4 regions of the Bradyrhizobium sp. WSM2793 genome follow, and region 3 is predicted to be linked to each of the others. Evidence: predicted binding sites of a transcription regulator. Region 3 holds the regulator's gene; each other region holds the start of a gene.
The links. The regulator LexA, encoded in region 3, represses DNA repair genes until DNA is damaged. The targets are predictions, from matches to a motif close to TGTTCNNNNTGTGTTCNG.

Region 1 (4,259 bases), on a different contig from region 3:
TACCGGACCATAACCTCCCGGCCGCTCGCAGCCGGGATTTTTTTGCCAAGTATTTTTGCGCCAAGTATTGCGCCGAATGTTGTGCGTCAGGCCCGCTAGGAGAGGATGACCAGATTGACCGCCTTCGGTCCCTTCCCCTTCTTGTCGGGTTCGACTTCGAAAGTAATACGCTGTCCTTCCGCAAGGTCCTTCAGTCCGGCCCGCTCCACAGCAGTAATATGTACGAAGACGTCGCGGCCGCCGTCGTCAGGCTTGATGAAACCGTAGCCGCGTTCGCCGTTGAAAAACTTAACCGTTCCCGTCATGGCCATCGGGAAACTCCCCCTCATTGCTCCTCCGCCGCAACGCAGACTCACGTCACGACATGACGGGGCACTACGGAGCCCGGGAGCTGGCCATCCTTGGGCGGACCGCTGGCGGTCCGGCCGGATCTTTCTTAGGCCTTCACTCCGCCGCAACCATTCGCGGAAGCGGAACGTAAAGCCAGTCACGGAAACAGCATAATACGGTTCTCTGCAGATTGACTACCGCTCCTGCATATTTTTCCCAAGAATGCCGGAGTGTTACGGGCTGGCTTTAAGGCTTGGGCACCTCCAATCGGAATCTGGCAGCACCACCTTGGCCGAGCGGCATTTCCAGCTCGGGCAGGATCGTCTTGAGCTCGCCCTGCAGCGTGTAGGGCGGATTGACGATCAGGAGCCCGGTGGAGGCGAGAGCTCCGCCGTCGAGCTGAGGCGCGACGCTGAACTCGAGGCGCAGACAATTTCCCGGCGGTTTTGCTGCAGATGCGAGCCGCGCCACCGTTTGAACCAGTGTGTCGGTGGCGCGCCGATTCTTGGCGGGATACCAAATGACATAGATGCCGGTTGGCCATTTCGCGAAGGCGGTGGAGAAGGCTTCGCCCAGCCGCTCGAACTCGTCCTTGGCCTCGAAGGGCGGATCGATCAGCACGAGTCCGCGCCGCTCCTTCGGCGGCACGAAAGCCGGCAGCGCCATCCAGCCGTCGAGGTCGACCACGCGGGCCTGTTCGTCGCGGCGCAGCACGTCGATCAGCGCTTTCCGCGCCTTCGGCTCCAGCTCGCATGCGATGATCCGATCTTGCGGCCGGAGCAGGCCGCGCGCAATCAACGGCGAGCCTGGATAGGCCTTGAGCTCACCCTTGGGATTGAAGGCGCGGACGATATCGAGATAGGGTTGTACCAGCGCGAGGGTCTCGTTCGAGAGGCGCGCCTGCATCAGCCGCGCGATTCCGGTCAGCCATTCGCCGCCCCGGCGCGCCTCGTCGCTGTCGAGATCGTAGAGGCCGGCGCCGGCATGGGTGTCGATGACGCGGAACGCCCCCGGCTTGTCCTGCAGATAGGTGATGATGCGCGCCAGCACGATGTGCTTGATGACATCGGCGAAGTTGCCGGCGTGAAAGGCGTGGCGGTAATTCATGGCGAAGAGTTACGACATCACGCGCCGAAAGTAACTGCTGTCATTCCGGGCGGTGCATGGCACCGAGCCCGGAATCCATTTCGCCACGGCGCATGCTGCTGGATGGAATTTCAGATGCGCAAATGCGCATCATCGTTCGCGCTCCGCGCGCCCCGGAATGACGGCGAACAAATCCTATCCGCCCCTGATCGGCGGCATCGTCACCTGATCGCGGCGGCAGGTGCGGCGTTCGATCTCGTCGCAAGCGCGGAATTGCAGGTCCTTGCTGAGGCAGATACGGACCTCGGACAGCCGCGTCCGGTTGCAGGTGACCGAGACGGCGGCATTGCTCAGCCCCGGATTGGCCTTGATGAAGGCTTCCTCGACCTCCGCCGGTGCCACGGTCTTGGCCTGAGACAAATCGAGATATTCGGCCGGGATCTTGATCGCAGCGCGCGCCTTGCGGATCGTCTCGAAATAGTTGCGGCCCTCGAGGCCCGAGCAGGTGCCGTGCTTGTCCCATTCGTTGAAGATCAGGCCCGGCGCCGGCATCAAATCGAGCATCGAGGAGACGATGCTGCGGTTCAGCCGCGGTGCGGGCCGCTGGCAATATTCCGGGAAGCCGGTCTCATATTGCGGCCACAGCCCATGCACCACGAAGGCGTAGGGCCGACCGCTGCACTGGATCTGCGAGCGGCCGCCACGCTCGGCGGCCTCCTCGCAGAACGAGGGCGACCACGACAGCGACAGTACATAGAAGTCGAATTCGCCGGGCGCGTTCTGCCGCTTGTCCTGGGCGTTCGCGCTCCCGGCCAACAAGGCCAGTCCGGCGGCAAGGGTCAGGGAGATCACGAGACGGGAAAACGAATGCAATCTGGAATGAAACATGGCAACGCCCCTCAACTAGACTGTGCGAGGAAGCCTAGCAGGCGATAGGAACATTTCAAGAACAAAATTCGGGGCGACCACCGTTCGGCGCCTTCGATCATCTCGAATCAGGGCTTCCTGCTCAGGGCTTGGCGGCGCGGCAGGCCGGATTATAGGCCCAGTTGCGGTCCAGCCCGACCACGCACCATTCGACGCCGTTGCCATAGCCGGCGAAGCCGCCATCCTCGATGATCGAGAAGTGCACCTTGCGCACCTTGCCGTCATTGAGCATGGCCTCGCCGGTGCAATAGCGGCGGGGAATATTGTCGGACTGCCAGGGCCGGAATGCGGTCTCGCGAACGGCGGCGAAGCTGGTGATCCTCAACGAGGAATTCCAGAACGTGCTTTCCTTTTCCCAGAACTGGGTGGCGATGGTCGGCAGCGCCCGGTCGCAATCGGCGACGGCGCCGTCATAGCGCGGGCCGCTCAGCCAGAAGTTCAGCTCCAGCGGATTGGCGGCCCTGGCCTCACCGAGCGACATCGCTCCGAACATGAGGCCGAGCACGGCGGCATAGCGGAGCAATTTCAGGAAGGGGGCGCGCATGGTCAATCCGGACAGCTAAAGTCTTGCGAAGGTTGGACGGTGCCGCGAAGGCCGGGGGAGGTCAAGTGCAGCGCGGCAACACTTCGCCAGGAGTTGACCACAACTTCGTGGTTGGCAGAGCTTGGGTTCTTTCCACTTCCCTCCCGGCACCGTAAACTGCCCGCCAGCCAATTGGAGTGACGGGAATGCGAATCATTGCGGCCGCGGGTCTTCTCGCCAGCCTGGTTGTCTCGGGTATGATGGCGAGCCAGTCGGCGCGCGCTGACTATGTGCCGCCGTTCAAGGGCAATGACACCGGCGGCATCATCGCCTATTCGATGGCCACCCAGGTCGATGCCCGGCAGGCCGCGGTCGATCACTGCGCGCGCTACGGCAAGGTCGTGAAATTCCTGGCGGTGCAGGCCTATGAGGGCGCTTACATCTCGTTCTCCTGCCGCTGGGTGCCTTATGGCGCCGCCGACCAGCCGATCCGCACGCTCTATTGAGGCGCTGTCGCAGGCCTGCAATTTCTCAGCCGGGAGCCTCTCACATGACGCGCAAACTCGCTTTGCTCGGCTCGACCCTTTGCCTTGCGTTGTCTGCAGGCGTGGCGTGCGCCGACGACCTGCCGGTCCGCAAGGCCGGTCTTTGGGAGATGAAGCTGGTCACATCAGGCTCGCCCGTGCCCGAGATGACCATGCAGCACTGCACCGACGAGACCGTCGACAAGGAGATGAGCAACAACGTCTCCCCGATGGCCAAGCAGATCTGCGCCAAGCAGGAGATCAAGAAGACCGCGGCCGGCTATGTCAGCGATTCCGAGTGCAGCGTCGCCGGCGTCAGCACGACCTCGCATGCCGAGATCACGGGCGATTTCAACTCGGCCTATACGGTGAAGACCTCCTCGCACGCACAAGGCGGTGTCGCCGGCGCTGCGGGGCGCGATACCACCATGACGCTGCAAGCCAAATGGCTTGGGGCCTGCAAGCCCGACCAGAAGCCCGGCGACATCGTGATGCCCGGCGGCTTCAAGATGAACGTGCGCGACATGGATAAGCTGAAGGCGCTGCTGCCGAAGTAGGGCTACGGCGGCTACACCGGTATCCTGACGCTCGCCCTTAGTCCCCCCATCGGGCTGTCGCCAAGCGTGATGTCGCCGCCATGCGAGCGGGCGATGTCGCGGGCGATGGCGAGGCCGAGGCCGGTGCCGCCTTCATCCTGGTTGCGGGCGTTGTCGAGCCGCAGGAACGGCTTGAACACTTCTTCGCGCAAATGCGCGGGAATGCCGGGTCCGTCGTCGTCGATCGTCACGGTCAAATAACGGTGATCGCGCTGGCCGGTGATGGCGATGGCCTTGCCGTAGCGCGCCGCGTTGGTGACGAGATTGGCAAGG
Region 2 (4,259 bases), on a different contig from region 3:
TGCCAGTTGTAGCCGGCGGTGCCGCCGACGAAGCCACCCTTCATCTTCGGGTCGCCGGAAGCGTTTTCCCAGGCGCCGCCACCGACGATACCGAGATAGAAGCCGGTCCAGTTGTAGACGGCAGCCGCCGGAGCGATCGGAGCCTTGGTGTAGGGGCGGGCTGCGAGGTCGGCCGCCGAAGCGGGCGCAGCGAGAGCGAACAAACAGGCCGAAGCCAACAAAACCTTCTTCATTTTCAACTAATCCCAGTCCCAGTTTCTGTTGTTGCCTTCCTGACCGGAAGGGCAGCGGACTCAACGGCCCAACTAACGCCGTGCTTACACCACTAAAGCCGCAAGTTGTGTCTCCGAAAAGCCACAGCAGTCGAAAAGGTGATGGTTACTGACTTATTGCCCCCCGTTCATGTCTCGCCAAACGAAAAAGGCCGGCGCGAGGCCGGCCTTAGACGTCAATGATGTCAGAGGAATATCAGTACCGCGCGACGCCCTGCGCACCCCAGTTGAAGTGATAATTCACGCCTGCCTTGACCGTGTGGACGGTATCGGTCCACTCGGACCGGTTGGTCACGACGGGGCTGTACTGAATCGTGCTCTTGCCGAAATCGATATAGTTGTATTCGACCTTGGCCGACCAGTTCGGAGCGAACATGTATTCCGCGCCGGCGCCGACGGTCCAACCCCAGCGGGTGTTGTTCTGGATGAAGACGTTTCCGGGGACGCCATCGTAGCGATGCTGAATGTCGCCGACCGCAGCGCCGCCGCTGACGAAGAAGAGAGCGGGGCCGGTCGAGTAGCCGAGACGGCCCTTGATGTCGCCGAAGCCGCGGATTCTCGTGAAATAGGTGTCGCCGAGGCCGGCATTGATCTCGGCCGAACGACCGTTGATGTCAGCCCAATGATAGTCGCCCTCGATGCCGAACACCCAGTTGGCCGCCTGCCAGTTGTAGCCGACCACGCCACCGACAAAGCCGCCGGTGGTGTCGTAGTTCTGACTTCCCGCAAAGAGCGCCGTATTCGGACCGCCAAAGAAGGTTTCGTCGCTGCGGCCCCAGGCACCACCGCCCTGCACACCGAGGTAGAAGCCGGTCCAGGTATAGATCGGAGCGGGGGGCGCGACCGGCGCCTTTGTATAGGGACGCGCTGCGAGATCCGCAGCACCGGCCGGAGCCGAGAGGGTCAGCGCAACCGCGCCGGCGAAGCCAAACAAAATCTTCTTCACTGTAATCTCCCCAGTCGTGTCCGCCTCTCTGAGTTCCCCAAGGCGGACGATCAGGCGCGAGGCCCATTGCATCAATTCCAGGCACGACGATAGCTCGATTCTGCGGCAGAGTCCGTGCCCGGAGTGCAACAGTCGGATGTAATCGACCTACCTCTAACTTAATGAATGTTAAGTAGTTTTTGCCGTTCACGGGAACCCGATTTGGTTCCATCCCGATTGCCATCGCAGCGCCATCTGGATGCCATCGCGTCTCCACATTTGGCGGCGATTTCTGAAGGAACAAATCTGGAACAGATCGCCGGTCGGTGCTATATGTGGGGATAACCTCGGGGGTGATGGGCTGATCAGCCCCTGCAAGCGTATAGGGTCGCCTTAACAGGGCGCAGAGGAACGCGGGCAGCGCGCTCGGCCTTAGGAAATTCAGTGGCATTCGGAGTGGAGAGCGGCGATGGCGGGAAGCGTCAACAAGGTCATTCTGGTTGGAAATCTCGGCAAGGATCCTGAAATCCGCCGCACCCAGGACGGGCGGCCGATCGCGAATCTGAGCATCGCCACCTCCGAGACCTGGCGCGACAAGAACAGCGGCGAGCGCAAGGAAAAGACCGAGTGGCATCGCGTCGTGATCTTCAATGAAGGGCTCTGCAAGGTCGCCGAGCAGTACCTGAAGAAGGGCGCGAAGGTTTACATCGAGGGCGCGCTCCAGACCCGCAAATGGACCGACCAGAGCGGCGTCGAGAAGTACTCGACCGAGGTCGTGCTCCAGGGCTTCAATTCGACGCTCACGATGCTCGATGGCCGTGGCGGCGGCGGAGGAGGCGGCAGCTTCGGCGACGAGCCGGGCGGCGATTTCGGCTCCTCCGGACCCGTCAGCAGCGCGCCGCGCCGTCCCGTCGCCGCCGGCGGCGGTGGCCGCAACAGCGACATGGACGACGACATCCCGTTCTGAGCACGGACCGGACGATCAGGGGGCGCTGCCGGCTGAGCGGCGCCTTCTCATTTCGTGTCAGCAAACCTTACTAATCGGCAGAAAGGGCTCGGGATTTCCGGGCCCGCTTCATGTTTGGGTTGAACTCGGATCGCCCAGCGCAATCGCGTCGAAGGGCGCGTTGGCGCGCGATTGACAGGGGTCCCAGAGGCGATTTCGGAAGGCCTGTTCCGGGTCCCTCCGAGACGCTCCCCTTAAGGCCGTAAGTTATTGGAAAAATAAGCGGAAAAAGCGCTTCCCTGAAGCCTGCGAGGGTGGTTATCAGGGTCTCGATGCGCTATATGATTCCCAGATAAAACCTCACCGGATTTCCCCTTGGCTGACGACGACGACAAGCCCGGCGACCAGCCGGGGCAACCCTCGGATATTCGCCCCGTCTCCATCTTCGAGGAGATGAAGAAGTCCTATCTCGACTACGCCATGAGCGTGATCGTGGCGCGGGCGCTGCCTGATGCCCGGGACGGTCTGAAGCCGGTGCACCGCCGCATCCTGTTCTCGATGAATGAGCAGGGGCACACGCCCGACAAGAAGTACGTCAAATCCGCCCGCGTGGTCGGTGACGTCATCGGTAAGTATCACCCGCACGGCGACCAGTCGATTTACGACGCCATGGTCCGCATGGCGCAGGACTTCTCGATGCGCGTGCCGTTGATCGACGGCCAGGGCAATTTCGGCTCGGTCGACGGCGATCCCCCGGCTGCCTATCGTTACACCGAAGCGCGCCTGACCAAGGCCGCGCTGGCCCTGCTGGCCGACATCGACAAGGACACCGTCGACTTCCAGCCGAACTACGACAACAACGAGACCGAGCCGTCGGTCTTGCCGGCCAAGTTCCCGAACCTTCTCGTCAACGGCGCCGGCGGCATCGCGGTCGGCATGGCCACCAACATCCCGCCGCACAATCTCGGCGAGGTCATCGACGCCTGCGTCGCGCTGATCGACAACCCCGCGCTCACCATCGACGAGCTCATCAACATCGTGCCCGGACCGGATTTCCCGACCGGCGGCGTCATTCTCGGACGGCAGGGCATCCGCTCCGCCTATCACCTCGGCCGCGGCTCGATCGTCATGCGCGGCAAGGTCGCGATCGAGACCATCCGCAAGGAGCGTGAGGCGCTCATCATCACCGAGATTCCCTACCAGGTGAACAAGGCGACGATGGTCGAGCGCATCGCCGAGCTGGTGAAGGAAAAGAAGATCGAGGGCATCGGCGACCTGCGCGATGAATCGGATCGCGAAGGCTACCGCGTCGTCATCGAATTGAAGCGCGACGCCGTGCCGGATGTGGTGCTGAACCAGCTGTACCGTTTCACGCCGCTGCAGACCAGCTTCGGCGTCAACATGGTGGCGCTCGACAGCGGCCGTCCTCGGATCATGCATCTGAAGGACCTGCTCGCGATCTTCGTCGACTTCCGTGAGCGGGTCGTCACGCGGCGCACCAAGTACCTGCTCGCCAAGGCGCGCGACCGCGCCCATATCCTGGTCGGTCTGGCAATCGCGGTGGCCAATATCGACGAGATGATCCGTGTGATCCGGACCTCGCCGGACCCGACCACCGCGCGCGACACGCTGATGTCGCGCGACTGGCCGGCCCGGGACGTCGAGGACATGCTGACCCTGATCGACGATCCCCGTCACCGCATCAGCGCGGACGGCACGATCCGGCTGTCGATGGAGCAGGCGAGGGCCATTCTCGACCTGCGCCTTCAGCGCCTCACCGCACTCGGCCGCGACGAAATCCGCGACGAGCTCGACAAGCTTGCCGGCGAGATCGCCGATTATCTCGACATCCTGCGCTCGCGCGAGCGCGTGCTGGGCATCATCAAGACCGAGCTTGCCGAGGTGAAAGCCGAGTTCGCCACCCCGCGGCGCACCGTCATCATCGAGCAGGAAGGCGAGGTCGAGGACGAGGACCTGATCCAGCGCGAGGACATGGTCGTCACGGTGTCCCACGCCGGCTACGTCAAGCGTGTGCCGCTGTCGGCTTACCGGGCGCAGCGCCGCGGCGGCAAGGGCCGCGCCGGCATGCAGACCCGCGACGAGGATTTCGTCAGCC
Region 3 (4,259 bases):
AGGGCCACCATCCGGTTCAGCCCGGCTGCGCAGGCCTCGGACCCGGCGATCGAGCCGTCATGGCTGAGATCGTCGTTGAGCGCGGGCATGCCGGTGGCCCAGGCGCCGCCGATGCTGCCTTCGCCTCGGGCGATGGATTTGTCCGCATAGCGTGCGGCAAGGTCGGTCTGCGCGCTGCAATCGCCGGCGCGAAAGACCAGTGCCGAACGGGCCTCGTTCGGGACCCAGATCTCGAAGCGTCGCGCAATCGGCGTTGCCTGCGCCGAGAGGAATGTCAAAACCCAGGTCTGGTCGGTGCCGGTTCGGTAGGGTACGCCGACCCCCAGATTGATCCCGACCTTGGCGGCGTCCTCCCAGCGCAGGAAGCTCTTGGCGTCGTGCAGGTCCTTGATGATTAGCGGCAGGCCCGCCTTCCAGGTGCGTCCGGGCAGGCCGAAGCCGCGAGGAAACTTGGTGTGGCGGGAGTTGAATTCGAACATCTCCGCCGCGCCGTAATAGCCGTCGACGAGGCCCATCTCGTGGGAGAGATCAGGATCGTTGTGCCAGAGCTCGATCGCGCCGACATGCGCCTCCTCGTCGCCGCAGAACAGCACCATCACGGCTTGCAGGAATTCGCCTGCGAACACCGGCACCGCCACGCCGCAGGTGAGGCCGGCCGCGACGGCCTGATCGGTTCGCTTGAAATAGGAGTTGGCGAATTTCGTGAGGATGACGGGATGGCCGCAGGCCCAGGCCTTGCCTGGAAGCCCCTCGTCATATCCGAAGTGCAGCTCTTCGCTGACGGCCTTGAACGCGGACAGCCCTTCATCGTAGAGGCCGCCGCCGAATTCCAGCCGCATGCGCGTCCGGTCAGGCACCCAGAGTTCAACGACGCGAATGAAGGTTTTCATCGAGCGTGTCCGCCGCCTCAAACCACGACAGCATCGGTCATTTGGCTGCGGAGCGGACGTTTAAAATTCAGGCAGCACGGCTCAAACTTCGTGCGGCGACGAGGCGAGGCGGCGGCGCTCGCCGATCGAATTTCATGAAACAAAAACCCTCCGGGCTCGCCGGCCTCGGCCGGCGACGGCATTTCAATCCTGGCCCTCGGCCTATCGGGCGGAGGGCGTCAGCCGATCGGCAGTCGTGTGACCGTCGGGCGACTGTCGGCGATGATCTGCGGCTTGTGCTCGCGCTCGCCGATCGGCTGGGTCACCGGCAGTTGCAGCACGGTTGCGCGCTGGCCTTCGACCAGTTGCGTCACCAGCACGGATTTGCCGTCCGGGAATTCGATCGCGTCATGATGGCGATCGGGAATGTGCGGATCGATCTTGCCGAACTTGCCGACGCGGGAGTTGACGGTGCGCGTCCAGATCCAGCGGTTGTCGTAACGGACGTCGTCGGCGAAGGCGAGCTCCGTCCCCGGCAGCAGGCAGACCGCGACGGAGAGATCGGCTTCGGAGGCGAAGCCGCGCGTCGAGGTGCCGCGGAATGTTGTCGTAACGATCGTCTCGCCGACTTCTGCGGGGCGCGTCGCGACGGCATGCAGGCTGTAGTCACACATCGGGTGCTCCTCAATGCAGAGATAGCGACCCGCGCCTCTTTCGGAGGCGCAGGCCCCTACCAGAGTGGAAGCACGTGACGGTCTGCTCGGTTGTAGGCAAATCTGCGGCTGGGATCCGCGAGCCCCGATCACATTATCTTTTCCATCTTTTCCGAATTTGTTAGGAACAAAGTCGGCTTCCGTGCATTTGGCAGCCGCGTCTCGACAACCGCGCGTGTCAACGACCGGCGGAGTGATGCGGTTGCGCGGCAACGCGATGCTGGTGATGCGATCAGCGTTGCTGCGGCTGCACTCAAACGAGCTGCGCATTTGGGCCGTCCCCCTCGAACTCGAAAGGCCGCGAAGCGATGTTGCGTCGCGCGGCCTGCCGAGGATGTCGCGAAAGGAGGAGGGGCCGGACAATCTGTGCGATACCAGAAAGACTATCCAGCCGGAGCGGACCGTTATCCGCTCCAATCTCTGATCGGCGAGGCCGATCGAAGGCGCGCGCGAGGCGCAAAAGACTTCAGTATCGAGTACTTCCGGTATCAGTACTTGCGATAAAGCCCGATCAGCTTGCCCTGAATCTTCACGCGGTTCGGCGGCAGGATGCGCACCTCATAAGCGGCATTGGCGGGCTCCAGCGCGATCGAGGCGCCGCGGCGGCGGAAGCGCTTGAGCGTGGCCTCCTCGTCGTCGATCAGTGCCACCACGATGTCGCCGGTATCGGCGCTCTCGTTGCGCTGGATCAGCGCCATGTCGCCGTCGAGGATGCCGGCCTCGACCATGGAATCACCGCGCACTTCGAGCGCGTAATGCTCGCCGGAGCCGAGCATGTCGGGCGGCACGCTGATCGTGTGGCTGCGGGTCTGCAAAGCCTCGATCGGAGTACCGGCCGCGATGCGGCCCATCACGGGCACCGCAACGGGTCGCTCGCCCTCGTCCGCGGACGGGCTGGAGCTAGCGCGTAGCTTGCCGAGATTGCCCTCGATGACGCTTGGCGTGAAGCCGCGTCGGTTGCCGGCGGCAGCCTGGAGCTCCGGCAGCTTGATCACTTCAATGGCCCGGGCGCGGTTGGGCAGGCGGCGGATGAAGCCGCGCTCCTCGAGCGCGGTGATCAGGCGGTGGATGCCTGACTTCGAGCGCAGGTCGAGCGCATCCTTCATCTCGTCGAAGGACGGCGGCACGCCGCTTTCCTTCAAGCGCTCGCTGATGAACCGCAGAAGCTCGTATTGTTTGCGCGTTAACATCTCGAACAAAGTCCCCCGGTTGATGTCGTTCGATTCCGAGACGATGAGTTCAGCGATAAGCCGCTACATCTCGAAACAAATCATGAACGGACACTATATGTTCGATATGTGTTCCGCAACTGCTTAATTTACCGTGAACAGAACGAAACTCACGGAATGCGTGTGGCGGCGCAGTTCAGACGGGGAGCCGCAGCACCTCGCAGGGGCTGCCGGCCTCGGCCTTCGGCGCAAACGGTGCGCGCACGAGAAGTACCTGTGCTGCAGCAAGATTCGCAAGCAGAGAGGAGTCCTGATGGCTGACGGGAAGGGCGACGAGCGCGCCATCGTCGCGCTTTTCCAGGCGCGCGCGCAGATAATCCTCGCGCTGGTCGTTGGCGCCGAGATCGCGGCCCAGCACGACGCGCTCGCGATGATGATGAATCACCGAACGGCCTGATAGCGCGCGAATCAGCGGCACCATGAACAGGAAGGCGCAGACGTAGGACGACACGGGATTGCCGGGCAGGCCGATGACGCCCATCGCCCCTAACCGCCCGTGCATCATCGGCTTGCCGGGCCGCATCGCGATCTTCCAGAACGCCATCGCGATGCCTTCGTCCTTGAGCGCCTGCTGGACCAGATCGTGGTCGCCGACCGATGCGCCGCCGGTCGTGACCAGGATGTCGGCGCCGCTTTCGCGCGCGCGGCGGATGCCGGCGGTGGTGGCCTCCAGCGTATCGGCGGCGACACCGAGGTCGATGGTCTCGGCGCCTTCGCTGCGGGCGAGCGCGTGCAGGGCATAGCCGTTGGAATAGACGATCTGGCCGTGCCCGGGCGTTGAGCCCGGCATCACCAGTTCGTCGCCGGTGGCGAGAATCGCGACCTTCGGACGGCGGCAAACGGCGAGCTGCGGGTGGTTCATTCCGGCGGCGAGGGCGAGATCGCGCTCCGTCAGACGGGTTCCCTTGCGCAGGAGAACGTCGCCCTCGCGGAAATCGACGCCGGCGGGGCGGATGTGCCGACCCACGATCGCGGCTTCCTTGATCGTTATGTGCTTGCCTTCGGCGATCGTGTCCTCCTGGATCACGACCGCATCCGCGCCGTCCGGAACGACGCCGCCGGTGAAGATCCGCACGGCTTCGCCGGCGCCGACCTTTCCCGTGAACGGACGGCCCGCCGCGACCTCACCGATCATTGTCAGCGTGGAATCCATTGTTGCCGCATCGGCCGCGCGCACGGCATAGCCGTCCATCGCCGACATCGCCTGGGGCGGCTGGGTGCGCCGCGCAGCGACGTCCTGCGCGAGCACGCGATGGTAGGCTTCGTCGAGTGAAACCATCTCTGCAGGCAGCGGCTCTGCACCCGCCAGCACCGCAGCAAGGGCGTCGGAAACCGGCATCAAGGCCACGGCGAAACTCCTGCTCGGCACGTTCGGATGAAATGTTCCGACAGTCTTCTAGCCGAGCGCGGGGGCAGAGGCAAAATGGCGGAGCGGGCAGGATTTATCC
Region 4 (4,259 bases), on a different contig from region 3:
TCATCGCCCAAACCGGCTACGGCGGGCCTGGGGCCAAGCGCGAGCCCCTCCAACAGCGAACCCAAATCAAATTCGCTGAACACGTACGTGCGCCGCTGCGAGCGCAGATGAAACAGGGCGTTCGTATTTGCAAATCCTCTGGAAAGCAGCTCCAGGAATCGCATCTCGGTCGCACCAAGACCCGTCGAGGATGACGGTAGCTCTGCCAACAGCTCTTGCAATGCCGGTCGCAACATCAACAAGGCGCTCAGATCGCTCCAAAGTAGGTTGGCGCAGGCCTCGGGCGTCGGCGTGCGATAGGCCTGCCAGGCCATTCTGGCAGTGCTAAGTTCACGGGCCTGAACATCCACCATAGGAATATGCGACGCGGACGCTTCGGAAACTCGGTCTCTCAGATCGAAGAGATCGGATGCAAGCAGACGCAACCTGAGTTTTTTCAGCAACTCAGGGTATGAGGCAAGATAGTCGAGCAGCCAGATCAGCTGCAGTTGATCGTCTGGGCTCGGATCGAACCAAAGTTCGATCTCGTCATAGCGCTCGCAAAAATCGGCAAAGGGTAGCTTCCTGAGTTCCTTGAACTTGGAGGGCCATTTTGTACCCCAATCCGACCAATGATCGCCCGGCCTGAGCGTCCCTGACTGCGCCCCGAAATAGGCTGCGAAATAGTCGGACGAAGGCAACGGCCCCCACGTGAAGCGAAAAAAGAACAGAACGACGATCTCGGCCAGCTTCGATTTGGCGAGATTGGCGCCGGCCGCACTGGTCAGGATCAGACGCTTCATCACACCACCACCCGATCCCGACAACGCAAAACGAAACGGGCGCTGACGACGTCGGCAACTCAACGTCTTCAGCGCCCGCTCCTCGCGAAAAGCTTTCGCGGTTCGTCTTACTCGTCTGCCGGCTCCTCGCCGTCGGCGTCGCTCTCGGGCGTACCGGCCAGAATCTGCTCGGAGATCAGACCGGAGTTCTGGCGGATCGAGGTCTCGATCTTGGCGGTGATGTCGGGGTTGGCCTTCAGGAAGGCTTTCGAGTTCTCGCGACCCTGGCCGAGACGCTGGCTGTCATAGGAGAACCAGGCGCCGGATTTCTCGACGATGCCGGCCTTGACGCCGAGATCGAGGATCTCGCCCATCTTGGAGACGCCCTCGCCGTACATGATGTCGAACTCGACCTGCTTGAAGGGCGGTGCCAGCTTGTTCTTGACCACCTTGACGCGCGTGGTGTTGCCGACCACTTCGTCGCGCTCCTTGATCGCGCCGATGCGGCGGATGTCGAGCCGGACGGAGGCATAGAACTTCAGCGCGTTGCCGCCGGTGGTGGTCTCGGGCGAGCCGTACATCACACCGATCTTCATGCGGATCTGGTTGATGAAGATCACCATGGTGTTGGACTTGTTGATCGAGGCCGTCAGCTTGCGCAGCGCCTGGCTCATCAGGCGCGCCTGCAGACCCGGAAGCGCATCACCCATCTCGCCTTCGAGCTCGGCCTTCGGCACCAGCGCTGCGACCGAATCAACCACCAGCACGTCCACCGCACCCGAGCGCACCAGCGTGTCGCAGATTTCCAGCGCCTGCTCCCCGGTGTCGGGCTGCGAGATCAGAAGCTCGTCGATGTTGACGCCGAGCTTGCGGGCATAGACCGGATCGAGCGCATGCTCGGCGTCGATGAAGGCGCAGATGCCGCCCTTCTTCTGCGCTTCCGCCACCGTGTGCAGCGCCAGCGTGGTCTTGCCCGACGATTCCGGCCCGTAGATCTCGACGATGCGTCCCTTGGGCAGACCGCCGATGCCGAGCGCGATATCGAGCCCGAGCGAGCCTGACGACACCGCCTCGATGTCCATCGACCGGTCGTTCTTGCCGAGCTTCATCACCGAGCCCTTGCCGAACTGACGCTCGATCTGAGAGAGCGCGGCGGCCAGAGCTTTACTCTTGTCCATGGAAGATCCTTCGACGATACGCAGGGCAGTGGCGGACATTGGGTCGTGCTCCTTATGGCGAGGATTCGCGTGAGGGACAAACGATTGGCGAGGCGGCTCGTCGATAAAAGTAACGTACCCCATTTGTTCTAGGTTCGCAATATGTTCTTTTGCGGATTTGGGGGTTGTCCGTGAGCATCCCCCCAGTCCCTCTCCTCATTCGCGTTGTGCACACAACTGGACAGACGCCGGTCCCGTTAATGGTCCTCAATGGGCCATCACCGCACGAACCGTGGCCACTATCGGTGATGAGAACGCCCGATTGCGCTCCCGCCTTCCTCGCACGGAAAGGAGCGCGCCATGCTCAAGCGGCGACGTTTCAAGCAGCAGCTGACGCTTCAAGATCGACTCTCCGCCTGGGTGAAGCAGGTCGAGGAGCAGGCCTCCAGGCTTCCGCCCGGGCCCGAGCGGGACGCCCTGTTCAAGAAGGCCCGCCAGGCCGATGTCGCCAATCATCTGCACGACTGGGTCATATCCCCCGGGCTGCAACCGCCGAAATAACAGGGCTGCCGCAACGTCATTGCCCGGCCGAAGCTGACGCGCATCAAAGACGCATGGCCCGGCCGCCGTCAGAATTCCGTAATCCTGCGGCACCGAACCTTTTCGCGGTCTTGGGCCTTCTCCAGGATGGGACCGCAACTTTGGGGATCTCAGTCATGACGGACAACACGAACCGCGACACGATCAGGCGCAATCCCCTGCTGGAGGCGGCGCAGGAGGAGCTGATGAAGTTCGAGCGCGCGGAAAACGAGTTCCGCAAGAAGGACCGCCAAGAGCGCGCCGCCGAGCTCCACCTTCCCCTGAACGAAATCAAGATCCACTAAACCTGGCCCGGGGGCCGGCGTCCGAAGCTGATAAGGGCGCGCCGGCGATGCGGCTGGCGGCGGCGGCGGGAAGCAGTCGTCCGATCACCGCAAGGTGTCGGCAGCGCAGCTCGAGTCGATTTGAGCGGTTCCACGGGGCGCATCGCGCGGAATGACGGTATCTAAACACTACTCATAAGTCACTGAAAGAACAACCGAATTTCCATGCCGCCTACTGTGCATGGGGTTGTTTTTCCAGTTTTGAGAATGCGGCACGCCCCGTAACCCGTCATCCGGGGAAAGGCTGCCGCTCGCGCGCCTGTTTTAAAGCAGCGCCAGCAGCACGAGGCCGATCACCAGCACCACGAAGCCAGCCGCTGTCGCGGCGGCGAATGACCGCTCTACGTTATCCATGATGCCACCCCGTGGTCGGCGTGCCACGTTTCCCCCATGGCTGCGCCGAACGATGTGGAATCTTGCCGACCGGTGTGTCCGCAGTTGTGCGAACGGATGTCGAAATTGGGACCGGTGCGGGGCCAGTCTGCGGCCTCGACGCTCGGCCCGGAAATCCGCCGCCTGTCAGGCTGCCGTAAGCGCAGCCGGCTAGAATGATGTGGCTATGGTGTTGCAGCCCAGCACCTCAGCCTCCAATAACTTTTTGCCCCGCCTGGCTCTCCCCAGGCGGGGCTTTTTCATCCGTGCCGGGCGGTTCGCGGATCTCTCTCCTCCTGGGTCAGGAGCAGCGAGAAAGTGCGGATCGCGGGCGCAGCCAGCAGAACGATCGGCAGCATCGCGGCCCATGCGATCAGCCACGACACCATCCAGTGCCCGACGAAGCTCATCGCGCTGCCGGCGGGCAAGCTGGCGATCCCCGCCGCGATCAGCGAGGTCAGTCCGGACTGGATGATTCCGAAGACGAAATGACTGTAGCGGCGGGGAATGCCGAGCATGACCGGGCCCATGTTGTTTCTTGCCGTCGTTCAGACCAAGCAAGGCATATGCCGCCGCTTGCAGGGAAATCAGTGATCCTCGGCGGGGCCCCCCGCGGCCCCGTCCGATCGGCGTACCGGCGCAACCGGGTGCAGCCCAGGAACTTTGTTCATGGTCGGAGAACCACGGGTATGCGACAGCCTTACTGTCTCACGGCCCGGCGTCTTTCGAAAGCCGGCTCCGCTTGTTTCGGCGCACGCGCGCTTTCGAGATATCCCCGAACTATCCGGGGCTTACCGACAGAATTTGCTTGTCTCCGGAATATTGGGACGCCCAACATGTTTGCAGACATGGAGAGTGAATCGTGGGGAGGTCACCATGAATCACAGGGGCATCGAATTCACTGTCGCCAAGACGGCGATTCCCGGAATCTGGCAATGGCAGTTCCGCATCGGCGAGCAGGTCAAGACCGGCAAGACCGAGACGAAAATCGATCTGTTGGCGATCCGGCGCGTGCAGCTGCGCATCGATCGGGAGCTGAAGCGATC

Region 1: the regulator LexA is predicted to act here: its motif matches at 2,351-2,368, upstream of A3AS_RS0114750 (ribonuclease T2).
Region 2: the regulator LexA is predicted to act here: its motif matches at 1,494-1,511, upstream of A3AS_RS0112455 (single-stranded DNA-binding protein).
Region 4: the regulator LexA is predicted to act here: its motif matches at 2,071-2,088, upstream of recA (recombinase RecA).

What each region holds. Positions count from the first base shown of each region.
Region 1 is NZ_KB902779.1:149,222-153,480, reverse strand. It holds gene A3AS_RS0114765 (cold-shock protein) at 96-311, opposite strand; gene A3AS_RS0114760 (23S rRNA (adenine(2030)-N(6))-methyltransferase RlmJ) at 577-1,437, opposite strand; gene A3AS_RS0114750 (ribonuclease T2) at 1,612-2,304, opposite strand; gene A3AS_RS0114745 (hypothetical protein) at 2,426-2,887, opposite strand; gene A3AS_RS0114740 (hypothetical protein) at 3,073-3,372, shown strand; gene A3AS_RS0114735 (DUF3617 family protein) at 3,417-3,947, shown strand; gene A3AS_RS0114730 (ATP-binding protein) at 3,959-4,259, opposite strand, start outside.
Region 2 is NZ_KB902777.1:54,642-58,900, forward strand. It holds gene A3AS_RS0112445 (outer membrane protein) at 1-233, opposite strand, end outside; gene A3AS_RS0112450 (outer membrane protein) at 469-1,218, opposite strand; gene A3AS_RS0112455 (single-stranded DNA-binding protein) at 1,667-2,164, shown strand; gene gyrA (DNA gyrase subunit A) at 2,519-4,259, shown strand, end outside.
Region 3 is NZ_KB902791.1:267,348-271,606, forward strand. It holds gene A3AS_RS0124780 (GAF domain-containing protein) at 1-890, opposite strand, end outside; gene A3AS_RS0124785 (hypothetical protein) at 1,109-1,543, opposite strand; gene A3AS_RS0124790 (hypothetical protein) at 1,758-2,006, shown strand; gene lexA (transcriptional repressor LexA) at 2,071-2,772, opposite strand; gene glp (gephyrin-like molybdotransferase Glp) at 2,948-4,159, opposite strand.
Region 4 is NZ_KB902770.1:128,313-132,571, forward strand. It holds gene A3AS_RS0105640 (hypothetical protein) at 1-782, opposite strand, end outside; gene recA (recombinase RecA) at 890-1,978, opposite strand; gene A3AS_RS0105650 (hypothetical protein) at 2,279-2,479, shown strand; gene A3AS_RS46470 (hypothetical protein) at 2,635-2,802, shown strand; gene A3AS_RS0105665 (DUF2798 domain-containing protein) at 3,474-3,731, opposite strand; gene A3AS_RS0105670 (hypothetical protein) at 4,090-4,259, shown strand, end outside.